One region of the Clostridium sp. YIM B02551 genome, then DNA from elsewhere that is predicted to be linked to it. Evidence: a T-box and tRNA genes for the amino acid it is inferred to sense, from the RefSeq annotation. Region 1 holds a T-box; the other regions hold tRNA genes.
The links. A T-box is a leader RNA that pairs with one kind of tRNA and senses whether it is charged. The one in region 1 lies ahead of leuS (leucine--tRNA ligase), so its partner is inferred to be a tRNA-Leu.
Positions count from the first base shown of each region.

Region 2: it encodes a tRNA-Leu, which carries the amino acid that the T-box ahead of leuS (leucine--tRNA ligase) is inferred to sense. The anticodon was not compared.
Region 3: it encodes a tRNA-Leu, which carries the amino acid that the T-box ahead of leuS (leucine--tRNA ligase) is inferred to sense. The anticodon was not compared.

Region 1 covers NZ_JAKGTF010000002.1:218,930-229,112, forward strand. The annotation lists gene aroF (3-deoxy-7-phosphoheptulonate synthase) at 1-769, opposite strand, end outside; gene L1S47_RS03735 (GNAT family N-acetyltransferase) at 1,374-1,928, shown strand; gene L1S47_RS03740 (NADH peroxidase) at 1,969-2,514, opposite strand; gene L1S47_RS03745 (sensor histidine kinase KdpD) at 2,651-4,897, opposite strand; gene L1S47_RS03750 (response regulator transcription factor) at 4,872-5,567, opposite strand; gene L1S47_RS03755 (YccF domain-containing protein) at 5,701-6,063, opposite strand; T-box leader at 6,233-6,437, shown strand; gene leuS (leucine--tRNA ligase) at 6,485-8,935, shown strand; gene L1S47_RS03765 (hypothetical protein) at 9,167-9,901, opposite strand; gene L1S47_RS03770 (HesB-like protein) at 10,115-10,183, shown strand, end outside.
Region 2 covers NZ_JAKGTF010000020.1:15,460-25,642, reverse strand. The annotation lists gene L1S47_RS18990 (glycosyltransferase) at 1-813, shown strand, start outside; gene L1S47_RS18985 (glycosyl hydrolase family 8) at 827-1,957, shown strand; tRNA gene L1S47_RS18980 (tRNA-Leu) at 2,015-2,100, shown strand; gene L1S47_RS18975 (alpha/beta-type small acid-soluble spore protein) at 2,281-2,487, shown strand; gene L1S47_RS18970 (manganese efflux pump) at 2,549-3,103, opposite strand; gene L1S47_RS18965 (SRPBCC family protein) at 3,296-3,733, shown strand; gene L1S47_RS18960 (hypothetical protein) at 3,824-4,024, opposite strand; gene L1S47_RS18955 (hypothetical protein) at 4,162-4,575, opposite strand; gene L1S47_RS18950 (clostripain-related cysteine peptidase) at 4,737-5,981, opposite strand; gene L1S47_RS18945 (YjgB family protein) at 6,109-6,792, shown strand; gene L1S47_RS18940 (arsenate reductase family protein) at 6,896-7,234, shown strand; gene L1S47_RS18935 (methyl-accepting chemotaxis protein) at 7,346-9,058, shown strand; gene nudC (NAD(+) diphosphatase) at 9,158-9,985, shown strand; RNA gene ssrS (6S RNA) at 10,099-10,183, shown strand, end outside.
Region 3 covers NZ_JAKGTF010000003.1:15,898-26,080, forward strand. The annotation lists gene L1S47_RS04285 (glycyl radical protein) at 1-1,477, opposite strand, end outside; gene L1S47_RS04290 (glycyl-radical enzyme activating protein) at 1,482-2,381, opposite strand; gene L1S47_RS04295 (DeoR/GlpR family DNA-binding transcription regulator) at 2,577-3,338, shown strand; gene cutA (divalent cation tolerance protein CutA) at 3,458-3,790, opposite strand; tRNA gene L1S47_RS04305 (tRNA-Leu) at 3,957-4,041, opposite strand; gene L1S47_RS04310 (SPFH domain-containing protein) at 4,157-6,259, opposite strand; gene L1S47_RS04315 (pyruvate kinase) at 6,324-7,328, opposite strand; gene L1S47_RS04320 (hypothetical protein) at 7,425-7,886, opposite strand; gene L1S47_RS04325 (DUF4883 family protein) at 8,055-8,525, shown strand; gene L1S47_RS04330 (GNAT family N-acetyltransferase) at 8,645-9,454, shown strand; gene L1S47_RS04335 (GyrI-like domain-containing protein) at 9,463-10,183, opposite strand, start outside.

The DNA.
Region 1 (10,183 bases):
CAGGTATTGCACTTAAGTCTAATGTGTTTCTTGTGTAAGTTTCGAATGTTCTTATACCTCTTTCGCAAAGAATTACGTTATTATTTCCACCAGCCATAATATATTCAGCAGACATCAATAACTCTTCTATTGTTGCTGATAACCCTCTTTTTAGAAGAATGGTTTTATTTGTTTTTCCTAATTCCTTAAGCAAGTCAAAGTTTTGCATATTTCTCGCTCCAACTTGAATAATATCAACATCTTCAACAAATCTATCTAAATATTGTGTAGACATAATTTCTGTTACAATTGGCATTCCTGTTTCTTTTCTTGCCACCTTAAGAAGGTCTAACCCCTCAGTTTCTAGTCCTTGGAAACTATATGGTGAAGTTCTTGGCTTAAAAGCTCCTCCTCTTAATAACTGCGCCCCAGATGCTTTTACACTTTTAGCAATTGATATTATTTGTTCTTCGCTTTCTACTGAGCAAGGACCTGCTATAAGTGCAATCTTTTTTCCCCCAATAGTAATGCCATTTACGTCTACCTTAGAATTCTCTGGGTGAAACATTCTATTGGCTTTCTTGAATGGCTCTTGAACGTGCATAACCCTTTCAACATTCCTATTTGCTTCAATTTTATTAGGATCAATCTTACTAGTGTCCCCAATTAACCCCAATATCATTAATTCTTTCCCTATTACAGGATGTACTTCTACCCCAAGATTTTTTATTGCTTTGGTTAAATTATCCACCTCAGCCTTTGGTGTTTTTGGTTTTAAAATTACAATCATTAATAAATGCCCCCTTAAATTATAGATTTTTTATATAAAAAATCGTCAAGGCTATTAAAAGCCGTCGATTTTTTTCTCGCATCTGCCTTTCCAAACGTATGTGAGGAAAATCTGGCAGGCGACTAATTTTATTTTTTACTCTTTAGAGAAACCTAACTAATTCTTAAATTGTAATTGAAACTTATAAAGCAAATCACAACTTTAAAATATTATACAGTCCTAAAGAGTAAAAAAAATAAGGCCCATCTAATGAGCCTTATTTATCCAAGGTAATTTTTTATAATTAAAAGTTTAGTTAAGATTATCCTTACTCATTAGGAATTAACAACTATTTTATTACAGAACAATTGACCAGCGCTAAAATAAAAGCCCCAGCTAAAGTAAAAGTATCCAAAAAATTGTCCTGCTATTTTGTTAATTCTAGTAAGCATGATAACCTCCTGTGAGAAATTCTGTAAAATTCTTTTTTCCATTGTATACTAAAGATTATTCTCTGTCAATATTAAGAAATCCTTTACTGAAAATTTATTATAATGTCAATCATTTATGTGTATCATATATTAGTATTAATATTACTACTCTTTCACATGAGGTGATAGAACAAATGAGAAATGACATAGTAGTTTTAGAAACTCCTCGATTGTTACTCACTAATCTGCAAGAAAAGGATGCCTCAGTTTTATTTAATTATTGGTCTGATGATGAGGTAACTAAATATCTTAATATTGATTCACTGAAAACTAATGATGAAGCAAAAGAAATCATAGGCTATTTTAATGAATTACACCTAAAAAATAGAGGGTTCCGATGGGGTATTTTTTCTAAGGAAGGCAATATTTTAATTGGAACTTGTGGTTTTATTAAGGGGATATTAAATCAAGGTCATATTGGAGAAATTGGTTATGAACTGGGCAGAAATTACTGGGGAAAAGGTTATATGAAGGAAGCCTTAACTGCATTAATTTACTACGGTTTTAACGATTATAGACTAAATAGAATTGAGGCTTATGTAAAGCCTGAAAACACTGCCTCAATTAAAGTATTGGAAAGCATGAATTTTATAAAAGAAGGAATTTTAAGAGAGCATCACCAAAGTAAAGATAAATTTTATGATGTAGCTATATATTCACTACTTAGAAGAGAAACCAACATAAAATAAGAAGAAGATACCCTAAGTATCTTCTTCTTTATATTAATTATTAGTTATTGAAATATCTATCTAATAATCCTTTAAATGCTTTTCCATGTCTAGCTTCATCTTTACACATTTCATGTACTGTATCATGAATTGCATCTAAGTTTAATTGTTTTGCTAAAGTTGCTAAATCTTTTTTACCTTGGCAAGCACCATGCTCTGCATCTACTCTCGCTTGAAGGTTCTTCTTAGTATCAGCTACAACAACTTCTCCAAGTAATTCTGCAAACTTTGAAGCATGTTCTGCTTCTTCAAAAGCTATTCTCTTATAAGCTTCTGCAACTTCTGGATATCCTTCTCTATCTGCTTGTCTAGACATTGCTAAGTACATTCCTACTTCTGTACATTCTCCAGTAAAGTTTTCTCTTAAACCTTGGATTATTCTTTCATCTACTCCATTTGCTACTCCGATTCTATGTTCATCAGCAAAATTTAATTCTCCTGATTGTTCAACAAACTTTTCTGCACCAGCTCCACAAATTGGGCATTTTTCTGGAGCAACTTCTCCTTCGTAAACATATCCACATACTGTACAAACAAATTTTTTCATATTAAACTCCTCCTAAGAAATTAATTTTATTATATTTATTTTATTATTTTAAATTCTCTCGACATGTTTTATTATATAATAATAATTATTAGTTGTAAAGAGTTTTTCCAAAATTTATTTATATTTTTTTTGCTTTTTATCCTACAATGGGAAATTTCATTATTGTTTTGAATAAATCTCCATCAACTTCTACATTAAATTCTCCCCTTTGAAGCTCTGTAAGTCCTTTTGAAATGGCTAACCCCAATCCTGACCCTTCTGTATTTCTTGATTTGTCTCCTCTCTTAAATCGTTCTGTTATTTCATCATTATTAAAATCTATTTCGTAGGCTGAAATATTTTTCATTATAATTACAACTTCATTTTCATGTCTTTCAACATTAATATATACTCTTGTATTATCCAAAGAATACTTTAAAATGTTAATAATTTGATTCTCAAATACCCTCCAAGTTCTTTTACCATCTACCATAACATATATTTTTTCACTTGGTGTATTTACCCTAAAATCTAGAGAACCTTCTTTTATTTTTTCCTCAAATTCTGCCAAGGATTGCTTTAGTAAGGCGACAATATCAAGTCTTTCCATATTTAAATCTATTTCTCCACTAGCCGCTCTAGAAGCTTCAAATAAATCCTCAATTAGTGTTTTTAATCTTTGGGATTTTCTATCTATAATCTTTATATAATCTTGGATGTCTTCGCTAGATAAGTTCCCCTTTTTTATCAAATCAACATAATTAATTATAGAAGTTAGTGGTGTTTTCAAGTCATGGGAAACATTTGTGATTAACTCCGTTTTCATTCTTTCACTCTTTGTTTCATTCTTAATTGATTTTTCTAAACCACTTTTTATGCTATTTATATTTTTAGCTAATGTACCCAAAGTTCCAATTTGCTTTTCATCTATTTGATAATTTAAATCTCCACTGCAAATCATCTCTGAACCTTTTACAATCTTACTGAAGCCCACTGTAAACTTCATTCCGTAATAGCCCACCAAAGCTAAATAAGGAATTATATAAACTAAAATTATAATAATACTAAGTGTTAAGCTTCTTGATATTGGAATTAAGAATAGTGCAAAGATGAATAATAATGTTAATAGAACAAATATACTCACTTTTATTCCTATTGATTTCACTAAAAATACTTTCTTTACTTGGTTAAATAATCTATATAAAACACTGCTTTCTTTTATGACTCCTTTTATTCCAACTAGCTTAACTCTTTTTCTCAGTAGGATATAGGTGCATATTATGAAATAACTAGATAAAACTATAATCTCTTCCGTACCATAAAAATTAAATAATATGCTAGTAAAAAAATTTACCACATAAGCAATAAAAATGTTTAATACTAGTTTCATCTCTAGCCATAACTTTTCATATGCTCTAACCACGAAATTATCAATTAAATTTCTTCTATGCTTTATTACATATATTAAAGATAATAAAAGTAACACAACTGCTACGCCTTCTGAAATAGCAAATTTCATAAAGTTATTTTGTCCATATAGAAATTGATTCTCAGCTTGTTTTATATTATCTTGATAATATAGCTTTTGAGGTAGCATTATTAGTAGCTTTACTTTTTCATTTTTTACAGCATCAAAGGATCTAGAATCATAGTTATTAAAGTAATTACCATTTATAGTTCCTGTTACATTCTCTAAAATATTTCCTGCCTTTCCCCCATCAAATAATGCATAAAATCTAGCCTCTTTTTCTAAGTTTTTAATTGCCTCACTATTACTAAACTCATTTTCCAAATTTGTTTTTAATATTTCATTATTTTCACCATTATAAATTACGTATTGAAAATTTTTAAAGATATCCAGTGTCTTTTCTATACTCTGATATTCTGATTTTTTCTCTGATAATATTTCCTTTTTTACATCTTCCTCTGTTGCTTTATGGAGATTATTAAATAATGCAAGCCCCTCAGCATAAGTATTAAAATTTCCCAACTCTGGTACGCCATAGGTAGTTACTCCTCCAGTTATTACTTCATTTGTTACACCATTATTCACAGTGTTACTTGAGTCATTTTTTTCATTTTCCTTTATCTGATCTAACTGAACCTTTATAGAATTATACTCATCTTCATGTACCTTTAACCTATTTTGTATATCAGTCTTAGAAATTTCCTTAAATCTATCACTATCTTCTCCAGCTCCATACTTAGAGTATGAGCCCATTAATGTATTGTAAAAATCAAAAAGATTAGACTTAAAATTATCTGAATCCATAAAATTTAAGTTTCTATATCCATATCCTCTTATAAGTTCTGGTACAATTATTGTTTGAGCGAATAATGAAGAAATCAATATTATAAGACTTAAAAAATATATAAATTTATTGTTTTTCAATTTTATAGCCAATTCCCCACACCACCTTTAAATATCTCGGTTCTTTTGGATTTATTTCTATTTTTTCTCTTATTCTTCTTATGTGAACTGTTACCGTATCTGCATTAAAAGATGGTTCATTCCAGACTCTTTCATATATTTCTTCAATTGAAAATACTCTTCCCTTATTCTCCATAAGTAAGGTAAGAATTTTTAATTCTAACGGAGTAACCTTTACATCTTGTCCATCTACTTTAAATTCCTTAGTTAATTTATTTAAATATAATCCTCCAACTACTAGAGCTCCTTCAGGTTCTCCAACATAATTGCCAAACTTAATATATCTTCTTAAATGTGATTTTACCCTAGCGATTAATTCTATTGGATTAAAAGGCTTTGTAATATAGTCATCTGCTCCTAAGTTAAGTCCCAATACCTTGTCAGTATCTTGTGATTTTGCTGATAGCATTATTATAGGTATATTTTTGCTCTCTCGTATCTTTAATGTAACTCTCATTCCATCCATTTTAGGCATCATAATATCCATAATAATAAGATGTATCTCTTCTGAACTTAAAATATCTAAGGCTTCTAGTCCATCATAAGCTTTAAAAACGTTATACCCTTCGTTTTTTAAATATATTTCTATCGCATCTGTTATTTCTATTTCATCATCTACTACCAATATGTTCTCTTTAGTCATATATTCTCCCCCTCATCTCTTCTCCCATATATTATACCACCTCCTAAAGAACCACCTTAAGATAAATGGTAAAATAAAAGAATTACAAAGTAACCTCTGTAATTCTTACAATTCCCTTACAAAACCTATTAACTTATCTAATTTCTTTTCCAAACGGCATTAAACTAAGCTGTGCTAATTTAAAAAACTGCAAGCCAAAGGGAATTCCTACAATAGTTAAACATAAAATCACACCTGATATTAAGTTACCTAATGCAAGCTCGATTCCTCCAAAAATGATCCAAAGTATATTAGCCAAGAAAGCTACTCCTCCATTATCAACTGTAACTACCTCTTTTCCAAAAGGTGCAAACTGCAGTGATGCCATTTTAAAGCATTGTACTCCTATTGGTATACCCACAATAGTCAAACACCAAAGTGCTCCAAAAAATAACCATGCTATACTGTGTATTAACCCTCCAAAAATAATCCATATAATATTACCAAAAAAGCTCATTTCAACACTCTCCTTTTGATATATTATATATAATTATTTTTATTTTTGAGTACCTTATAATTAAAAATTATAAAATCTTAAGATTTTGTTTTTATTCTATAATATATACTCCTAATTTCATTCTTGATTTACCCATAGAAATATCATATAATAACATATAATGTAATAATTCAATGCATTGATTAGAAGTAGTAGTATTGAACTTCATTTATAGAGAGCTATTGGTTGGTGTAAAATAGCATTGAAACAATATGAACTTGTCTATGAGCTTCTTTGTTAAAGCAAAGACGTTAACCACGTTAAGGTTTTAAGTGAGAATAATATATTTATTCTAACAAGAGTGGTACCGCGGAATGTAACCTTTCGTCTCTTAATTATGAGATGAGAGGTTTTTATTTTTATATTTTAAGGAGGAAAAATTATGGGAAACTACGGAACTTCCATTGATAAAAAGTGGCAAGATAAATGGGAAGAAACAAAACTTTATGAGTTTGATAAAGAAAATTTAGATAAGAAACTATATGTATTAGAAATGTTTTCTTATCCATCAGGAAGTCAGCTTCATGCAGGACACTGGTTTAACTATGGTCCAGTAGACTCATGGGCAAGATTTAAAAGAATGAATGGCTACAATGTATTCCAGCCTATGGGCTTCGATGCATTTGGACTTCCAGCTGAAAACTATGCAATTAAAACAGGAATTCATCCACATGATTCAACATTAAAGAACATAGATACTATGGAAAAGCAGCTTAAAGCTATGGGCGCTATGTTTAACTGGGAAAGTGAAGTCGTTACTTGCCTTCCTGACTACTACAAATGGACTCAATGGGTATTTTTAAAACTATATGAAAAAGGATTAGCATATAGAAAGAAAGCTCCAGTAAATTGGTGTCCATCATGTAATACCGTTCTTGCAAATGAGCAGGTTATAGATGGTGCATGTGAAAGATGTTCTACTGAGGTTACAAAAAAAGACCTAACTCAATGGTTCTTAAAAATAACTGATTACGCTGATGAATTATTAGAAAAGCTTGATACACTAGATTGGCCTGAAAAGACTGTAGCAATGCAAAAGCATTGGATAGGAAGATCAACTGGTGCTCAAGTTACCTTTAATTTAAAAGATTCCGATTTAAGTTTTGATGTATTTACTACAAGAGTTGATACTCTATATGGTGTAACATATGTAGTTTTAGCTCCTGAGAATCCATTAGTGGATGAGATCACAACTCCTGAACAAAAAGCAGTAGTTGATGCTTATAAAGATGAGGCTAAAAAACAATCTGATATAGAAAGACAATCAATCTCTAGAGAAAAAACTGGAGTATTTACTGGTTCCTATGCTATTAACCCTATAAACGGAAGAGAGGTTCCTGTATGGGTTGGAGACTATGTTTTAGCTACTTATGGTACTGGTGCTGTAATGGCTGTTCCTGCCCATGATGAAAGAGATTTTTCTTTTGCTCAAAAGTTTAACTTACCAATTGAAAGAGTTATTAATGCAAAAGACGGTTCTTCTCCTGAACTTCCATATTGTGAATATGGCGTATTAACAAATTCTGAAGAATTTGATGGATTAACAACAGAAGAAGGTAAGGTTAAACTTGTTGAAAAACTAGCTAAAAATAACTTAGGTGAACAAAAGGTTAATTACAGATTAAGAGACTGGTTGGTTTCAAGACAAAGATATTGGGGTTCACCAATTCCAATAATTCATTGTGAAAAATGTGGAACTGTTCCTGTTCCTGAAAAGGACCTTCCAGTTCAATTACCTTATGATGTAGAGTTTACACCTGATGGGAAGTCACCTCTAGCAAAAAATGAAGACTTTATAAATACAACTTGTCCTTGTTGCGGAGGTCCTGCAAAAAGAGAAGCAGATACATTAGATACCTTTGTATGTTCTTCTTTCTATTATTTAAGATACGCTGATGCTCATAACAATGATAAAGCTTTTGACCCTGAAACAATAAATAAGATGCTACCAGTTGATAAATATGTTGGTGGTCCAGAACATGCATGTATGCACTTACTATATGCTAGATTTATTACAAAAGCATTAAGAGATATGGGATATCTAAACTTTGATGAACCATTCTTAAGCTTAACTCACCAAGGTCTAATACTTGGGCCTGATGGATTAAAGATGAGTAAATCTAAAGGGAATACAATATCCCCTGACGACTATATTAAACAATATGGTGCAGACGTATTTAGAATGTATCTAATGTTTGGATTTGCTTATACTGAAGGTGGAGCTTGGAGTGATGACGGAATTAAATCTGTTAATAGGTTTGTTGAAAGAATTGAAAGAATCCTAGAAACTTCAAGAGAGTTAATTTCTAAAGGAGATAATTCTAAAATTGCCATAGACAAAGCTGAAAAAGAGCTTAATTTCTGGAGACATAATACAATAAAAGCTGTTACTGATGATACAGATAAGCTTCAATTTAACACAGCTATAGCTAGAATGATGGAATTTATAAATGCTCTTTCCAAATATGTTCAAGAATCTACACTAAATTTAGATTTCTTAAAATCAGTTCTTGATGATTATTTAAGACTTCTTGCACCATTTGCACCTCATTTCTCTGAGGAACAATGGAACTTACTTGGAAATTCATACTCTATATTTAACGAAGCTTGGCCAAAATTTGACCCGAAAGCACTTGTTAAAGATGAAGTTGAAATAGCTATACAAGTAAATGGAAAAATTAAAGCAAAAATAAATGTTCCTTCTGATTTAAGTGAAGATGGAATAAAAGAAGCTTCTTTAGGTAATGACTTAGTTACAGCAGCTATCGATGGAAAAACTGTAGTTAAGGTTATAGTTATAAAAGGTAGACTTGTAAATATTGTTGTGAAATAAAAAATCGTCAAGGCGATTATGAGCCGTCGATTTTTTCCTCGCATCTGCCTTTCCAAACGCATGTGAGGAAAATTTGGCAGGCGACTAATTCTATTTTTTACTCTTTAGGGAGTCTAGTGAATCCTCAGATTATAATTCAAACTTATAATTTTATCCACAATCTTTAAATGTTATAAATTCCTAAAGAGTAAAAAAATGAGCTGTTTCGTAACTGAAACAGCTCATTTTCATTTATAATACCTCACTAAATGCGTGCAAAACTTCTTTAACTATATACTCATTCATAGGTTTAAAATCTTTGAAATACTTAGTTTCTTCAAATTTATTATATAAATCTCTAACCATACTTAACCATTCTTCTGGGATGTATACCCAAGCTAAGTCTTCCATTTGGCAGCTTAACAAGAACCTTTCTAATCCCCAAAATGAATACTCATTAATATTATGTAACTTATTAAACTTAATATAATCACTTACAATATCTAAGCTCAATTCATAGCTATATATATCAACAAAGAAAAAATCAAATTCTTCTTCTTTTGCACTAAAAGCATCCTCATTTATAATTCTAATCTTTGGATTTTCATTAAAACTTTTATAATAGAGTTCGATAATCTCTTTTGATTTCTCATATACTATTACTTCTTTTACTTGAGGTTTTTTAATTATTTCTTGCACATAATAACCTAGTCCTAAGCCTACTACTCCAACTTTTCCTTTTGCTCTCTTTATACTTTCAAAGCACCCTTCTATCTCTAGTGGGGATAAACTCATAATTATTCCATCACTTGAACTTAGTTCTAAAATAGTGTTATTAAACTCTTCATCAACCTCAAAAAGATAGTGTTCAACCGGCTTATCTATTCCTTCTTTTTTTATTATTTTAAAGTCTCCTAATTGATTTTCATTAATAACCGCATTATACTCTTCAATTTTATCTATATAATATGCTCTATCAAAGGGCATCTAATCACATCCTAACTATAGCTTTACCTTTGTTCTATTTTATTTCAATTAATAGTATAAATCAAATACTAAATATAAATACACTTAATATTATAATAACACAACTTACATATACTAGAAATAATTATTATATTTCCCCTCTTGAAGTTTTTAGTAAAATACACTATAATGTAAACAATAATTATTATCATTAATGAGAAGTAGGTGAATTGTATGAGTAAATTTATATTAAGTGAAGAAGCCTATACTGAATTTAAAGGCTTTTTAGGTGAAAATGATATT
Region 2 (10,183 bases), on a different contig from region 1:
GGAGGAATTGTTAGAATTGCAAATGGAAGTTCTATAAGAGATGGAATTATAAAGAAAATAGATCTTCCTAAAAATAGAATAGCAATGTTTCAGATTATTGAATATTTAAGGGCATTTCTAACTGGAAGAATGGGATGGGATGCCATGGGATCTCTGCTTATAATATCTGGAGCATTTGGTGCATTTAGCAAGGCAGAAGTTATAGAAGTAGGGGGGTATAGTGTAGGAACTATAGGAGAAGATATGGAACTTGTAATGAAATTACATGAATATATGCTTGCCAACAAGAGGGAATATAAGGTAAAATTTATACCAGATCCTGTATGTTGGACACAAGCACCAGAAAGGATAAAAGATTTGAAAAGTCAGAGGGTAAGGTGGCAAATAGGACTTATGGACAGCTTGTTTAGGCACAAGAGAGTTTTATTAAATCCTAAATATGGCTCAATAGGGCTTATTGCAGCTCCATATTTTTGGATTTTTGAAATGACAGGTCCATTAATTGAGGTCATTGGTTATTTCTTAATTCCTCTTTCCTTTATTTTTGGATTTTTAGACTTAAGGTTTTTTATTCTTTTTCTTACTTCATCAATACTTTATGGAATCATTTTGTCAATAGGAGCAATTTTGCTTGAAGAATACACATTTAATAAATATCCAAGTTTAAGGCAATTGCTTCGTTTAAGTTTTTTTGGAGTTTTAGAGAATTTTGGATATAGGCAGCTTACAGTATTATTTAGATTAGAAGGAATTTTAAAATTTAGAAAGAAAAGAAATAGTTGGGGGAAGATTAAGAGAAAAGCTTTTTCTTAATTAGTGAGGGTATATGAAGAAACATAAAATTATAAAAATTATATTAATTATCATGATAATTATATTTTCTGTGACTTTTGTTATTGTTAAGCCATATATTTTTAAGTTGAATTTAAATATATCTTGGAAAACAGAAGAAAAGTCAAAAGAAGAAGTTTTAAGTTATAACTTTTTAAAAGATAAAATGTATAAGGAAGGATACGGAGTATATACCAATTATATTGATGAGCCTGATCAAGGAGATATAACCAAAGGGCATACAGTTTTATCTGAATCACAAGGGTTATGGATGATTTATTTAGTTAACTCAGGAGAAAAAGATCAATTTGATAATAATTATGACATAGTTAAAAATAAAATGAGATTGAAAAATGGTTTGCTTGCATGGAGATACAATAATAGTGAAACGAATAAAAGTTCGTCTACTATTGATGATTTAAGGATAGTAAAAAGCTTGCTTTATGCATATGATAGATGGGGGGACTTTAAATATAAGTATCTTGCAATTAGTATAGCACAAGATACATTGAAGAAGGTGTCAAAGAATGGATATATATATGATTCTAATGATGGTACATCATCAAGTAATTTAGTTGTTTTGTGCTATTTAGATCTTAAAACTATGGAATTATTGGAGAAATCCAATTCTAAATGGAAGAAGATTTATGAGAAGTCTTTAGATATTTTGAAGGATGGACAACCTGTTAGAGGAGTACCTTTATTTAAGAAAAGTTACTTGCCTAAAGAAAATAAGTATTCAGATGAAAAGGAAGTAGAGCTAGTATACTCACTAATTTCATTAAAAAACCTGCAATCAGCTGGTGTTGATATTTCAAAAGAGCTTGATTGGCTATGGAAAGAATTCAGTAAAGAAAATAAATTATATATAAAATATGATTTTAACGGGAATAGAACAAGTGATTATGAGTCCACTTCATTATATTCAATTTGTGGGGAAATATTTGAAAATGCAAATAGACAAACTGAGGCTAATGCAATAAAGAAAAGAATGTTAGAATTCCAAGTTAAAAATAAAGATAGCGAAATCTACGGTTCTTTTGGAAATGAACAAACTAAAGCAGTATATTCCTATGACAATTTAAATGCACTAATTTTTTTAGCTAAAAAGAATGCAGATTTATAGTATCACAATTGACAAAAGCTTATAAAAAAATTATTATATATAAGTAACAGTGTATAAGCAGGTGTGCTGGAACTGGCAGACAGGCACGTTTGAGGGGCGTGTGTTCTACGAACGTACGGGTTCAAGTCCCGTCACCTGCACCATAAAATATCAGTAATCAAACACATGATGTGCTAATAAGAGCACTTCATGTGTTTAATTTTTTTATAAAAATTTGAGGTGAGTCATGGCTCTATTTCCACAAATAAAGAGGTGTAGTTAATTAATATTTACAGACAATAGTAATGATTAATTGTATGACTATGTATTAAGGAGGAACTAAAATGGCTCGAAGAAGTAATAAAATATTAGTACCTGAAGCAAAGGAAGGGATACATAAGGTTAAAGTAGAAGCAGCAAAAGAGGTGGGAGTGGATTTAAATAAAGAATATAGTGGAGATATAACAACTAAGGAAGCTGGAAAAATAGGAGGACCATTAGGTGGGCAGATGGTTAAAAAAATGATTGAAGATTTTGAGAAAAAACTATAAAAATATATTTTAAGTAGGGACAATATTTTTTAATACTGCCCCTATTAGGTATAAAGAAAATTCAATCTAAAATTTGAGATATTCCCATTGCAATCATTAATATACCAGCTAGAACAGTAGCAATTCTTTTATCAATTTTAAATTTACTTAATATCTTTATTGCATAATTACCAGAGAAAAATATAAGAAAACTTACTAAGAAGAAAGCTAAACCTACTGCAAGAGGATGATAACCAGCTAAACCAACTCCTACCGAACCACCAATGTCGTCAAGTGCTAAAGCAAGTCCAATAGAAATAGATTCTTTATAGCTTAATGTTTTTACTTGCTCAGTAATATCTTTCTTTTTTAGGAATGGTTCAAGCATAATTTTGATACCAGTTCCTGAGATTAGAAGCATGCTAAGGAATGAGGCTACATTATCGCTTAAGAAATTAGAGATCAAGCTACCAGAAAGAGAGGAAGTAAACGCAACAGTAAATGCCATTAATGATATAAGAAAATTTTTCTTGAGCTGAACCTTAATCCCTCCAATGCTATAGGCAATTCTTATTCCAATATTATCAAAACTATTAATAAGGGCTATTAATAGTAAATAAAGAGTAGTTTGCAGCATAGTCTTCACCACCTTATATTTAAGTACCGACTTATTATATATAGTTATAAAATTTAATGGTGGTAAGTTATTCTTGAATATATGATATGTAAAATATACAGAATTGTGTTATATTTTAGAAAAAAGAATTTTATTTGGTCTGTTTTTGAAGTATTATAAAAGAAATAAATATTTAGAAAGGAGAGGAATAGAATGGAGACAGATAAAAAAACTACAATAACTGTTGAAACTACAATTAATGAACAAGTAGAAAAAGTATGGAAGTATTGGACAGAGCCAGAACATATAAAAAAATGGAATAGTGCTACGGAAGATTGGCATACTCCTTTTGCGGAAAATGATTTGAGAGCAGGGGGAAAATTCCTTTCTAGAATGGAAGCAAAAGACGGAAGTTTTGGATTTGATTTTGGTGGAGTATATGATGAAGTAAAATTAAACGAATTAATATCTTATACAATGGGAGATGGTAGAAAAGTAAGGATATCATTTGCTAACAAATCAAATAAGACCATAGTTATGGAAAACTTTGAAGCTGAAGACACTAATTCAATTGAACTCCAACAAAGAGGATGGCAGTCTATCTTAGATAACTTTAAAAAGTATGTAGAAGAAAATAATAACACTCAGTAAAAATCATAAAGGAAAGCTCTGATTGTAGAATACAACAAAAGGAGCTTTCCTTTAATTTATTTTTCATAATCTTCATTTTGTTTCATTACATTATATATAAGTTTTTATTTCTCTAGATTGAGTAATATTTTTGATTTCTTTACTATAATTTTTATCATTGAGCTGAGTATTATTAAGTATATCATTAGCCACATTTAAATTAATATTATTCATATTAATAAATTCTTTTATAACCTTGGTACTAGAATTAAGCTCATTCTTAAGTAAATTTTCAGTGCTATCTTGTACCATTGAAATAGCCTCCTTAATAAAAATCATTTCTTTATTAGTATATCATAATTTATAAAAATAATTCTGGTAAGGTTTTCTTCTAACGAAAAACCTTCTTATTTAAGAATAAGAAGGTCTTCAATGAATTTTATTTTAATTTATTTATATAAGCCAAATCCAGTTATAATTAATTTATCCCAATCAGTTCCTTCATCATGGCACCAATTATATTCGATACTAAGTTCTTTTAACCAAGCATTGAGACCGCTACTTTTCTTACTTACATTTGGTGATTGTCTACCAAACTTTTCTTTTATCATCTCTAGCAATTGAGCCTGTTCTTCTTTTCCTAAATCTTTTTCCATCATTGATTCTATAACTTCGCGACATTCGAAATAACACTTATGATCTTCAGCATATATTTCATTAGCTAATAATTGTCTTTTATTGTTTAAGGTTTCAACTACCTGATGTATTTCTTCTACATTTGATAAGTACTTCTTAGCTGTGTTCATGGCAGCAATATCACTATCTATTCTATTTATTGCTCTTTCTAATTTTTCATTTTTCATTTTATAATCTCACTTTACTTTTTTTATTTGTCATTACTTTGCGACAATAAATAATTATATCATTAAAGTATCCATCATACAAAAGTTTAAGAGATAAATTTTAAGTAATGAACATAATATTATTAAAAGCCATACTTAGTAAGATAGTACGGCTTTATTATTTATTTAAGATTAGTCCATTTTTTATAAGCACATAATCTTTTGAGTATTAATTCTTTCTCTTCTTCATTATAAGAAGGATTTACAGCAGTAATAATTTTAAGTAGCTCATATCTATCTAATTTAAAAGGGTTTAATGTTGATTCTTCTATACTGGATTCATATTTACAGTCTATAGGTTTATCAAATAATAAATTGAACCAATAATTATCCTTTGCAAAGGCTAATTTATAGTAACAGTCCTCATATTTACTTAAAACTTCTTTATTTACATTATGCTTAGTGGTTAAATCTATAACATTTAAAGTATTATTTTTGGCATTTAGAAATTTGTTATTATAGATAGTTATATCATTAAGTTTTTCTTCAAATTCTATTTTATACATATGCCAGAATGATTTTTTAGTTATTGTATAATTTAATGATTCATTTATACTATTACAATTATTATTTTTAAGATAAAAGTAAGCCATTGAACTAACTAATTCCTTTAATTTAATAAGTTTATCATTATCAATATCTAGTGCAACTAGATTTGAACTTAAGCTATCAATAAGATTTTTTAGGAATAATTTATTGTTTAATTCATTATGATTTTCATCAAAAAACTTAATTAGTTTATAATAATTTAAGCCCTCTAAGGGACCCGTTTTAATATAAGTCAAAACTGATTTTACTGTATTTATTTTTTCTTTTCCAAGTTCATATATTATCTCCAGTGTATTCATAAAGCACATATCGAACATAAGAATTTCAAGCTGAACACCAATATCTTGGTATATCAGATTAATTGCTTTGCAAAGATCATATATTCCCATCATATAAGGCCTATCTTGACTTAAGTCAGGCATAGCAGCTATAAATCCACCGCCATGATCAGATAAGACTAGTGCATAGTGATTTGAAGGATAATTCTCTATACCCCATTTTATAAATTCATATAAGTTATTGGGATCTGCCATACAGATATTTCCTAAGTCTGCTAATAATTTTGAATTAGGATTTTGAATGTAATACCTTTTTACTCCAGTCCAGTATTCATTAATATTATCTACTAAGGCTTCAGGTTTAAGAATACTTAATAACTCCGAGCTTTCTCTAGAAATTTGCATTACTACGTTAACATTTTTTGTAGAGCCTATTTTTTCTGCTGATATTTTTGATTTTAACATTATAGAAGATAAGTCGTTATTTCCATTTGCATATATAAGAATTGTCCAATCTTTTGTTTCTATCTTGTTCATCATAAACACCACTTTTGGGTTTTTATTTCATTATATGAATATTAAATTAATAAGTAACTAAAAGAGCTAAATTAGGGTAAAATATAAGTGAAATAATTTATGTACAAATATAAGAAAAAGGAGAATTTTTATGAATAGATCTAAAAGATCCTTTATTGCATTATGTATAAGTACTATACTAACTTTTACATTAATTTCAATGTTTGGTTGTTCAAATTCAAATAAAACTGCTAATAATAATCAAAATAATAACACAAGTCAAAATTCAACAAATGATGAAAAAGAGGATGAAGGAAATACAGCAAATAATAATACTAATAATTCAGAGCAACAAGGGAATAATACTCAAAATTCATTACTTGAAAGTATAAAAAACTTAGCTAAACAAGGAAAAATAATAAACAGTGATTTTAAGGCTAAGACTACAAATCTTCAAGATGTAGAAAAAGCTTGGGGAAAAGCAGATAAATCAGAGTGGGTTTCTGCAGCAAAAGGTATGTATACCACATATTCAAAGCGTAATGTTGTCTTTGGCTCTAATAAAGGAGATCAAGTATTTGAAGTTAGATCCTATGATAAAAAATTAAATGGAGTTACACTTCAAATGGTAAAAAAATATTTTGGAAATCCTGCCTATAATGTCAAATCAAATGGAGAAGAGATATTAGGTTATGTAGCGAGTACGGATTTTAAAATTTTATTTGTGTTTTCAGGTACCTCAGGCAGCAATGATACTAAATTAGATCATTACTCAGTTTTATATCCTAAGGGTACAGTTAATAATATGGCAGATGATCCTGGTAGAGAGTGGTAAAAGAAAAGTTTAAGAGAAGCTTTTATAAGCTTCTCTTATTTTTATTTTAAGGTTTTTGTGATAACATATTTGATGTTAGAAAAAGCAATGTGGAGGTAATTAAATGAATATACAGATATTCGGAGTAAAGAAATGTTTTGATACACAAAAGGCAGAAAGATATTTTAAAGAGAGAAAAATAAAATACCAGTTTATAGATTTAAATCAAAAGGCTATAAGTAAAAGAGAGTTAGAAACAATTAAGGCAGCGGTAGGACTTGATAAGCTTATAAATGAAAAGGCAAAGGAATATAAAACTTTAAATTTAGATAAGATTAGAGGCGAAGGAGTAAGAGAAGAGCTACTATTAAATAATCCTAAATTATATAAAACTCCAATAGTTAGAAATGGTAAAAATGCAACAGTAGGATTCGAATCTAGCATATGGAAAGAGTGGGAATAGCTCAATAAAAAAGGGAAAATATAAACTCCAGAATTAAATTGATAATATTAGTGATGTGATATATAATATTAATAAGTAATCATTATCTATTGATAATTGGAGGATAAACATATGAAATGGTATAAAAATATGAGAATAAAACAAAAATTAGTTCTTTCTTTCTCGATATTAACTTTTTTTATTGTGGTAGTTGGTGGATTTGGTGTTTATGGACTTAAAAGTATTAACTCAAATGTAGATACTCTTTATAATGATAATTTTATTACACTAAAGAATATTGAAAAAATCAACTCCAATATATTAATTTCAAGATTAGATATAATTAATTTAGTGGAAAGCAGAGATTCTAATAATGTTGATAAGACAGTAAATAGTATTAGTCAAATTAGAACTGAAGATAATAGTATTTTAGCTGACTATGAAAAGACAAATCTTTCAGAAAACGAAAAGACACTGTTATCAAATCTAAAAGATGGATTAAATAAATATAGAGTAGCTGTTGATGACACAATTAACTTAGTGAAAGATAAAAAATATGATGAAGCAATGGAATTAAGCAAGAATACAGCATCCATTAGAGCAGATATAACCTCTTCTGTTGATAAGTTAATAGTAGAAATAAATAATCAAGCTGCTACAAATAAAGATAAAAGTAATGGGATTTCTAAGACAACTCTATATATTATGTTAATACTAGCAGTTGTTGCAACTTTAGCAGGAATAGTGATGGCATTTGCTATATCTCAATCTATTGCTAAAAGTATAAAGAAGGTGTTAAATCTTGCAAAGTCTCTAGAAGCAGGTGATTTATCCCATAAAATAGAGGTGGATTCCAATGATGAATTAGGAGTATTATCAGAAGCATTAAATAATGCAACAGAAAATGTAAGAACATTGGTATCTCAAATCTCAGATAGTGCCTATAGTATAAGTTCTAGTAGTGAAGAATTATCTGCAACTTCAGAAGAGGTTTCTTCAAGGATGGAAATAGTAAATGAATCTACTGAACAAATTGCTAAGGGATCCCAAGACTTAAGTGCAACAACTGAAGAAGTTAGTGCTTCTACACAAGAGATTAATTCAACAACAAATGAACTTGAACATAAAGCAAATGATTCTTATAAGTCTGTGGTTGAAATTAAAAAAAGGGCAGTAGATTTAAAAGCTAAAGCTACAAAGAACATAGAAGCAAATGAGATAATATATAGAGAAAAAAGTCAGCATATTATAAATGCAATAAAAGAAGGTAAGATTGTAGATGAAGTTAGAATTATGGCTGATTCTATTGGTGAAATTGCATCACAAACTAATTTATTAGCATTAAATGCGGCTATTGAAGCAGCAAGAGCTGGGGAGCAGGGGAAAGGCTTTGCAGTTGTTGCTGATGAAATAAGAAAGCTTGCTGAACAATCGGCTGAAGCTGTAGCACAAATACAAAACATGGTAGTGCAAGTTAGAAATGCATTTGCTAATCTTTCTTCAGGTGGTCAGGATATTTTAGAGTATTTAGCTAATGATGTTAGTCCAAGCTTTGAATTATTATTGAATACTGGAATTCAATATGAAAAGGATGCTGAATTCGTAAATGGTATAATTGAAGATATTGCAAAATCTTCAAAACAAATCAATGAAGTAGTTGGACAAGTTGCTGATGCCATTGAAAATGTTACTGCAACTGCTGAAGAATCAGCTGCTGGTTCAGATGAGATTTTAAGAAGTATTAGTGAAATTACAGTATCAATAAATGATGTTTCTAAGGCATCACAAAGTCAAGCTGAGCTTGCTATGAATCTTAATGAAATGGTTAAGAAATTTAAAATTTAATAATACATAATTAAAGGAGCAATATGAAATGCTCCTTTTTTATATGAAAAGATGTATAATAATAATTAATAAAATTCTAATATGAAAGTAGGCCTTATAATGAATAATATAGAAGAATATTTAGATTTTGTTCCAGGAGTAGTTTCTGAAAAAGATAAAACAGATAGGGATTTATGGTTTGTTTTTAATAATGATAGGGTTTTAATCTATAAAGAAAATGATAAAGTTAAAATACCAACCTATGATAAAATTAGTTTTTTGGGAATAAAAGAAGAGTTCTACATAGGAAGCTTAAAGGGAACTGAATGTTACGCATGTGAAATTACAGAGGAAAAGTTAGATAATAGTCCTTTTTTTGAGTTTATTGATATAAGATCATTAGGAATAATTTTAGGTGAGAGATTTTTTCTATTACTAGGAAGAGGAAAACAAATAATAAATTGGGATAAAAACAATAGATTTTGTGGAAAATGCGGAAGTAAAATTCGTAGATTAGAAAAAGAACGAGCTAAAAAGTGTGATGACTGTGGAACAACATATTATCCTCAATTGTCTCCAGCAATAATTGTATCAGTTATAAAAGGAGATGAGATTTTACTTGCTCATAACTTGAACTTTAAAGAAGGTTTGTTTAGTGTAATTGCTGGATTTGTTGAGGCAGGTGAAACCTTTGAAGAAAGTGTAAAAAGAGAAGTTATGGAGGAAGTGGGAATTAAGGTTAAGAATATTAAATACTTTGGAAACCAACCATGGCCATTCCCCAATTCTGTAATGATAGGATTTACAGCTGAATATGAAAACGGGGAAATAAAGGTTGATGGCACTGAAATCGGAGAAGCTAAATGGTTTAAAAAAGATAAGCTTCCTGATATACCAAATAATCTATCAATTGCAAGGAAGCTAATTGATGAATTTTTACGTTCATAGCTATATTAGAAAGGTTAAGCCTAATTAAACTCTTGTTTTCTTAAGTAATTTCAATTATTTAAATTTGATTTTGTGGTTATTATGTTTTATAATCATATCAGAAAAACAAAGAATTACTTCTGAGGTATTTGTCAGGCTCTTATTTTGAACCTACAGTTTATTTACGGGAGTTCAAATACCTAGATGCAAGATTGTCCC
Region 3 (10,183 bases), on a different contig from region 1:
CTTTATATTCTTTAAAATCCTTTAATGAACCATTTCCTGCATTAAGAATATATCCTGTTCTTTTATCAAATCCATCATTTAGTGTTAGTTCAAAAGCTTTAATAAAATTAAGGAATGTCATTCCTGTACATCTATAACCCCATTTTCCTGGAACTGCTACCTCAACACAACCTACCATAGTATAATTGTAGGCATCTTTGTAATAAACCCCTTTGTTTAGAAGAGCAGGTATGATTATGTCATCATTATGAAGTGCAGGCATTCCAAAACCTGTAGATATAACTTCAGCACATTCTCTTAAAAACCTTTCTGATGTATTCGCATGCACCCTTGCTGAAAGGTTTGGTTGAGTTAGTTTTGCTTCCCCAACACTTTCTAAAATCAAAAAGCTCAATTCATTTACTGCATCAGTGAAGTCAGAATTAGTTCCTCCTATAGTAACATTTTGATAAGTCGGATATCCTGCTCCATAACCAGAGTGAGAAGTTGACCTTATCTTAAGAATTGAATATAGCTTAATCCATAAGCATTGTAATAGTTCTTTAGCATATTCTCTATCAATTATTCCTTCTTTAATATCCTTCATATAGTATGAGTTTAGATATTGATCTACTCTTCCAAGTGACGCAGAGTGTCCATTGCTTTCTATTTGTATAACTAAATGAATAAACCAAATCATTTGAAGTGCTTCTTCAAAACTTTCCGGAGCATCTCCTGGTACCTTCTTACATATTTCTGATATTTTAATTAATTCTTTTTTTCTTTTTTCATCTGTTTCTTTTTCACTTAAATCATATGCTAGCCTTGAATATCTTTCTCCAAATTCTATAATACTTTTATTAATTATAATTATAGATTCTAGAAAAGCTATTTCCCTTAGAGCATCATCATCACTTATATCTATTTTTTCAAATCTTTCTTCTGCTTCTTTTATAATACCTTTTAATCCTATTCTTAAAGCTTTTTCAAAATCAGGTACTATATGCCCATCACCAGAAGTCATATTACCTTCTCCATGTATAACTTTAATTTCAGAAGCTTTCTTAACCTCCTCAGGAATTACTGCCATGCACTTGTCTTTTAAGGTCTTTCCTTTCCAATAACCTATGATTTCTCTTAGTTCTTCTATATGTTCCTCTGGAAGATAAAAGTTATCTCCATCTCTCTTATTGAAATTTCCTTTATCATTAAGTTCAGTCTCCATCCAATCTACTGCATACTCTGGAAAAATTGGTGCTGTTCTTTCCTCTGAGGCTTGATTACCTACTATAAGTTCCCCGTCTTTAATATAAATGCTCATATTCCTTAAGATTTTTTCTACTGCTTTAGCCCTTTTAATGTATATTGGCTGAGCTTCATTTTCTTTATAAGCATCGGTAATATATCTTGCACGTTCGATGCACACCATTGGAGTTTGGGATAAAACAGATTCCCTTAACTTTTTAATTCTTTCACTTTTAATTTGAAAACTTTTCATTTTTCTATCCCCCTATAATACATTTTATATTTTCTTCTTCAACCATTGCCTTTAAAGTTTCTATATATCCTAAGTCTCTTTTATCTAAATCTTTTAGCTTATATTCCTTTTGCAATCTCTTATATTTGTCCATTCCTAATGTGTGATAAGGAAGAATATGAATTTCATTAATATTATTTTCCTTAGCTATTTTAATAGTTTTACTTATATTTTCTTTATCATCATTCAATCCTGGGATTAATGGAATTCTTATAATGATTTGTTTATTTAATCTTGAAAGTTCTTTAAGATTATTTAGTATAACTTCATTAGGTACTCCTGTTAACTCTTTATGACTTTGTGAGTTAGTATGCTTTATATCAAACAAAAAAGTATCTGTAACTTTGCTTAGATCTTTTAACTTTTCAATTTCTCCGTATCCAGAAGTCTCAACAGCCGTACTTATATAATTTTCTTTGCACATAGTAAGCAATTCTATAACAAAATCAGCATTCATCAGTACTTCTCCACCAGATACAGTTACTCCCCCTAGAGATTGTCTATAAAAAATTTCGTCTTTGTAAACCTCTTCAAAAACCTCCTGAGCTGTCATGTTTTCTGCTACAAATTTCAAGGATGAGGTCGGACAAGATTTAATGCATTCCCCACAAGTTGTACACTTTTTATGATCTATTTTTAACTTCCCATCTACTAGGCTTAATGCTTCATCTTCACAGCTTAATATGCATCTTCCACATGAAATGCAATCAACATCAGAATAATACAATTGATTCTTACCACTTTGAGTTTCAGGATTGCTGCACCAAAGACACCTTAATGGACAACCCTTTAAAAAGACAACTGTTCTAATTCCTGGACCATCGTGAATGGCATAATGTTCAATGTCACAAATTAATGCTTCCATTCTCTCGCACCCTTTCATAAATTATCATTTATTATCATTCATTATTACTTAATATCATTTTACTCTTTAAATATTATCAAGTCAATATATTGTTTATAGACTTTATTTATAATAATCTTTATTTTTTATTATTTTTAATATACAATAAATGTATTATCAAAATTTATCATTTATTATCACTCAAGGAGGCATTAAATGTTTGCAGAAGAGAGATTAAACGCAATTCTTAGTATATTAGAGGAACAAGGAAAGGTGTATGTTAAAGATTTAAGTGTAAGATTTAACATGTCTGAACCTATGATAAGAAAGGATCTTCAGAGACTTGAGAAAGAAGGAAAATTAAAAAGAACCTATGGCGGAGCCATATTAGAAAGAAAAAAAGCTGAAAGCACTAGTATCGAAACTAGGCTTGTTAGAAATACAGATAAAAAGCATATTATAGCTAAAAAAGCTCTTAATGAAATTAATGATTTGGATATGATTTTTCTAGATATATCAAGCATTAATTATTTGATGGCAAAATTAATTGCAGAAGAAAATAAAAGAATTACTGTAGTAACAAACATGGTAGAGATTTCGACTCTTTTTAATGAAAATACAAACACTGAATTAATTTGCATAGGGGGAAGATATAACAAACATCTTGGTGGAGTTGTTGGTTCTGCTGCCTCATTAGATATTTCAAGATATAGAGTAGATAAAGCTTTTATTGGTAGCTGTGGAGTTAATGTACTTGATAATAGCATAAGTAACTTTGATTTGGAGGAAGGGAACACTAAAAAAGCTATAATTAAAGCTTCAAAAGAAACCTTTATAGTAATGGAAAATACTAAGTTTATTTTTGACGGTTCCTATAAATTTGCTATTTTAGATGATATAAATAATATCATTACAGATGAGCTCCCTGATATGAAAATTTTAGATGTATTAATGTCTAAAGATATTAGAGTAATTTAAACTTTATTCTAAATAAATGACTATATTTTAATATAGTGTTGAAAAATAGCCTTAAAATTTCAGATGAAATTTTAAGGCTATAATGATTAATATAAGAAATCTTCGAAGTATTTAACTTTCTATTCAAACAATTCATTTACTATTGGAATAATATTTATTAATGGTTCTTCATAAGGATGAATTTCTCTGATAACCTTAATTGCATTCTTAACATATTCTATTTTACATCTTATCTCTATCTTACATTCCGTTCCTTCGCATACCTTACCTACCTCACCATTAAAGGGATTTGAACCTTCTAAAGGTCTCCAATAACCTCTAACATTTGTTATTGAAATAACATTATCATAATCTCCAATCTTACATGCATTAACTTTATTAAGTTCATCTCGTAATTTTATTGTATATTCTTCTGGAACGTATATTTCGATTTTTACTTCTTTAAATTCCACACTACATCCCCCCCCTAGAAGTTTCTATTATACTTACCATATTTGTTTCTACTTAAAATATTATCACTGACTGGAAACTTAGTCCATATTACATCAACATAGCTATTTAGCCGTAGTAAAAATGGATATAAAAAAAGAGAAGTGAATTACATTCACTTCTCTTTATTGGTGCTGATGGAGGGACTCGAACCCTCACGATTTGTGGTCGGTGGATTTTGAGTCCACTGCGTCTGCCATTCCGCCACATCAGCAAGGCACTTAAATATATTATCACATCTTTTATATTAATGCAATATGTACTTATGATTTCATGTTAAAATATAGAAAGAGGATATCTTAAAGTTATTTTAAGACATCCTCATCTTATTATTCTTTAATATCTTTAGTTGTTATAGTTTGCTCACTTTCTTCTCTAACTTCTTTACTTTCCTTTTTGTCTTTGTCCTTTGAGTTTATAGTTTCAATAATGGATTTCTTAATTTCTTCCACTACAATATTGTGGTTTTCATTAGGTTTATATTCAACACCAATTTCTTTGCTTAGTAGTACAGTTAGCAAGCTTTGAACTGCATCTACATGTCCATTTTCCGCACTATTTCCCATAGTAATAACATTCTTAGGAACAATATCAATTCCTGCTGTAGCTATTGCTTTTGTGAATTTATCCATAACATCTTGAGTAACTTGATATTGTGGTCCACCGTATGCTCTAACTTGTTCTTCAATAGCTATAGCTTTACCTATACCTACCCTAGCTTCAAGTTCAGCTTGCGCTTCAGCTTCAAATTTAGTTTTATTAGCATTTGCCATAGCTATAGTTTCTATTTTCTTAGCTTCTTGAATAGATCTCTCAAGTTCAGCTTTACCTTGGTTAGCTTGGATTTCAATATTAATTAAAGATTCTGTTTTCATGGTTTGTTGTTTAGCTACAGCTTCAGCTTCCCTTAAGGTTTTTTCCATATCTGCTGCATCTTTCTGACTCTTATAGGTTTCTATTTTTTCTCTTGCTATTTGTCTATCCCTAAGCTGAGTGAGCATATCTTCTATACGAGGATCCTTTTCTCCTGAAGGAGTCCCTACTAATACCTCTTCAAGTTCAAGATTATATTTCTCGAATTTTTCTTTCATAGCCTCAGTTGCAAGTAACTGTATCTCTGTTCTATTTTGAACTAGCTCAATTAAGGTCTTAGTCTGTCCAATATTCTTAAAATAAGTTCCTATTAGTGGATCTAAAGTCTGCTCAACAAGCATCTTAATATCACCAAATCTTTGAATTACTAGTGGAGCTTTCTTATAGTCTATATGAACTACAACAGATAGCGGTAATAATGGTTCAAAGGCATCCTTAGTTATTAAGCTTACTTCCTTTAAATTACTATCATATTGTAATTTACCATTCTCTTTACTATTCCATTTTAAAATAAAGTTTGTAGTTGGAACTGGAAATACCTTGATTGCATATGGATTCAAAGCATATTTACCTGCCATTAATGGTTCTTTCCATACACCTCTTTCACTGCTTGCAACCAGTTCTCCATGAGTGTAGGTTACATCAGACTGGTCTTTTCCTTTTGCACCTGTAAAAGAGTTAACTACTCCAACATATCCTACATCAATTATTGTCTTTTTAACCAATTCTACTGATGCAAAAAGTCTATTTATATAATACTTACCATCTGTAATTACTTGTAATTGTCTACCTCTATATCCTCCAGCTGCTAAGAACTTTTCAATATCCTGAAAATTATTATGATAGATTTCTTTTATATTCTTATCATTTCCTACAACTGGGGCTATTATATCTCCTTCTGGTAACGATGGACCGTCTTTTGTAGTAACAACTCCTACTAGATCACTTTCACCTTCAATAACTATTGGTCTAAATCCATTAGCATATGGATTAGGATTACTCTTATTCCATATATCATTTGCCATTCCCATAACTGATGCTTTATCATCATTTCCAATAGGTAAATAATATATCTGATTTTCAGTAATAATTATAAATTGTGCTGTATTAAAAGCATAAGTACCTTCTCTTAGTATTCCTCTTTGAGGCCCTTTTTGCCCGCCATTTTCTAAGAATGCTCTAACACTTTGAAAATTATTACATGAATCTATTATTTTTCCTAGTGATTGAGATGGCTTTAATGCTTCTCCATCACGAGCAAATACATATCCAATTTGTCCTTGAGGAATAGTAATAAGCTTTTGTCTATGAATTTTGTATTTAAATACTGATCTAAGATGAATTCCCGGCTTTAACAAATCTGGTTGATATCCAGCTTCTCCATTAAGAGAAATAACCGAATTATTATCCTTCTGTCCCTTTTTTCTACCAAGCCAAATTTCTACTATACCTACTTCATCACTTTTGATTATTGTAAGCCCTAATACTCTAAATATTAAAAACCACAATAAAAAAATACCTACAAGACATCCAACTACCCAAAAAATTATGTCTGTCATTTATTCTACCCCCTTAGTTAATATACTTATTATATCATCATTGTATAAATTTTCTATTTACAAATTATGAATATTTATCAATTAACTTATTTACTATATTTACCGCCTTTGATGGATCTTCAGTTATTGTTGTTTCTTTTGCTAACAAAAATCCTGTAGCTCCATTTTTAATAAACCAATAAATATCATCCACTTCTGCAGGAGATATTTCTTTCCCTTTAACTAAAGAATCTAATAGATGAGTAGCTACTATTAATTCTCTTGATTTACATCTTTTAAATATCATTCTTTGTATAATTGGAATATTGTTTATTCCAACCTCCGGCACCAGGTCTCCTCTTGCGATAATAATACCGTCACATTCTTCTGATATACTTTTTATATTTTCAACTCCCTTAAATGTTTCAATCTTAGCATATATTTTAGGAAAGGCTTTTCCCATTTCTTTTGATTTATTAAAAATATAATTTTTATAATTTAGAAGTCCTTCTTTACTTTCTATATAAGATAGTGCAATTATATTAAGCTCCTCTCTTATACAAAAATCTATATCTCTTTTATCTTTAGTACTTATACTTTTTTCCTCTCTTATATACCCTTTAATATTACAGCTTTTTTCAGCCCTAACAATTCCTCCTCTTTTAACCTTTCCAATTAGGAACTCTTTATTTTTATTTACTATTTGAAGATTTATTGCACCATCTTGAAAGGTTATTTCCCTAGAAGTGATCTTCTTAAAATTATCTATGCTCAAATTAAGAGGAATTAATTTTTCCTCTAATGATATTAATTCCTTATATTTTTCATAGGAACATATTTTAATTAGTTCCTTATGCAAAAGTCTAATTGGCCTTTGCATTTCACTCCATACCCTTATCTTACTTCCTTGTATATCACCTAAAATATTAACATCCATCTCCTCTTCTCTTATTTTCTTCACCATTTTTCTAAAAAAATCCTCACTAAAGTGGGAGAAATTTAACCTGATTATATTTCCACCCGAATTTCTTAATTTATTTAATGTTGTTTTTTCTAATGTATTTGGTGCTACTGTACAAATTATATCCATAATTACCCCTTAAAAATTCCTTCTTTTTAATCCTATAATCTTAAACTAGTTTTTATTCATTAAATTATATTTAAAGGGAGAGACTATCAAGTACTACTACCTCATAATTCCCTCCCAATCCTTGCTTATATCAAGCAATGCTTTACTGAAATAAGGTTCAATCTCCCATAAAGAAATTCCCCTCTTTGTCATTACTTCAACGCACACAACACTATTTTCAATATTTGATACAATATAATAACTCATATCTTTTTTATAATCTAAAACCTTGAAGTTCATTTTTTCTTTTTCAGAAGTAAATTTTTCATAAAACCTTTTTGAAAGAATACTCCCATCTCCAAATATTCTTAATTCCTCTTCATCTCCTTCTACGAGATTTAAATATAGATAGATATCAACCTTCGATTGATTAGCTAAGACTACCTTTTTAAGCAACATATCACCAAACCCTGAGTATTCAATATCATTCATAATTATGACAACATGGTCTTCTTCCCTTAATTTTTTGGCAATTTTATTTCTTAAATAGCGATTTTCAATATCTATTCCATATTTCATATGCTTCCTCCTTAAGAGAATTTAAAATTATATAGAAAAGTGTAAACAGCAATGAATGTTTCAAAAGCTATTTACACTTTTTATTATTGTATGTTATTAGCTTTAAAAGGTTCTAAGGTGTATAACCATTTAATAAATTATAATGAAGCAAAAAAAGGAGTGATTTTCATGAAAAAAGTTCTGGCAGCATTTTTAGCCTGCTCATTAATTTTCTTATTAAGTGGTTGTTCTCTTAAAGATCCTAAATACATAAATCTTGAGTCCAAGCCATCAGAACAATATTATACTCAAGAGTTGAAGGACAAATTAAGTGATAGTGATGATTTTAAAGTATCGATACTTGATACTAATTTTTATAAAGAGAAACAAATTCCTAAGGAAGAAAATAAATCATTTATAGACTTTATTAACTCAATACATCCTGAATACTACAAAGAAGCTTCAGTTGATAAAACCAAAAGATGTTTATATAAAGTGTATGTAACAATAAAAAATAGTAAATATCTTTTAAAAGTCTATGAAAATGAGATTATAACCATTGCACCTTGGGATGGAGTTTTTGATGAAGATGTTTTAAGTGAATTAAGCATTCCACCTGGACAAAAACTTATCTCTATATGTAAGCACTATATAAAATAAGGCTAGAATACTCAAATAGTTGTCAGAATGTGTTATTATATAAATAAGTTATTTGGAAGGTAGGGATTTTTCTGTTTATAAAAACTTTAAATACACTAGATGAAAATGTAATTAAATCTATTAGAGAATTAGAACAGGTCTGCAAAACATATGATAAATTAAGTGGAGAGATGTTTCTTGATAATTCTCTAAACTTTAGTAAGGATGTAAATAATATTTTTTTAGCTTACGAAAATAATCAATTAGTAAGCTTAATCAACATTTTTGTTCCTACAAGGCATGAAGCTGAACTTTCAGCCTACACCCATCCTGATTATAGAAACAGGGGATATTTTAGAGAATTACTAACCTCTGTAACTAGTGAACTTAAGAAATATAAAGTAAAAAGAATACTTTTTACTTGCGAGGCACAATGCTTAGTTGCAAAGGATCTTATTAAAAAGCTAGGGGCCAAATATGCCTTTACTGAGTATTCACTATCATATGATTTTAACCATACAGAAAACAAAATTTTAAGTTCAATGAAATTATCTTCCCCTACAATTGATGATATTCCAATACTAATCTCTTTAGGAGAAGATATATTTGATGAAAATTATGAAGAATCAAAAAGTATTGCAACAAAAGTATTTAATGCTGAGGATAGAGAGCAGTTTTTGGCAGAAGTAGATGGAAAATATATAGGTATGTGCTCAGTAAGATTTGAGAATAATGAAGCAATGATAAATGGTCTTGGAATATCTCCTATATATCAAGGTGAAGGATATGGCAAAGATTTAGTTTATTCCATCTTAAATGAATTAATTAAAAGAAACATCGAAAAAATTGCCATAGAAGTCGACAGTGACAATGATAAAGCATTTAATCTTTATCAAAAATGTGGCTTTAAAATTGAAACAGCTTTTGAATATTATAAGAAAAACCTTTAGAATAAAATCTAAAGGTTTTTTATTTTATATTTTTTTCTAACTGGAATATATATTTCAGTTATGTATTCATCTGGATTATCTGTATCTGGAGCTCCCTTGATATATTTTTGATAAGATGGAGCTATAACTTCATAATTTTGTTCTTCCTTCCACTTATATAAAGTATTATATACATCTTGAGCTCTGTGATAACTTCCAACATACTTGGTATAAATACATAGTGATCCTTCTAACGTTCTTATATACTTATTATCTGTTTCCTCTACAGGAACTCCCATTTCCATATCCACCAAACTATTTTCAACGTATTCTTTATTATGATAAATAGATATGGGCTTATCATATACATGAAGCTTAAAGCCTTCAATTAGAGGTATAAGATCATTAAATAATTCTCCTTCTTCCCCTTCTTTAATAAATCTTCTTATACTTATAATAGAAATTGGTTCCGTATTTATAATATTAATTTTTATATCTTCACAAATATTTATAAATTTATCCCTGCTTTCAATTATATTAATATCCTTCTGCATTTGTTTTAGTATATCATTTTGTCTCTCTATTTGTTTTATTATATATTCTTGCTTTTCTATAATACAATCCTTTAGATAATTATCATCATTTTTGTTAAGTATATTTAAAATCTCTATTAATGGGAACTGATACTCTTTTAATTTATTTATTAAATATATTTTTTCTAATTGATCTATTGAATAATATCTATACTCA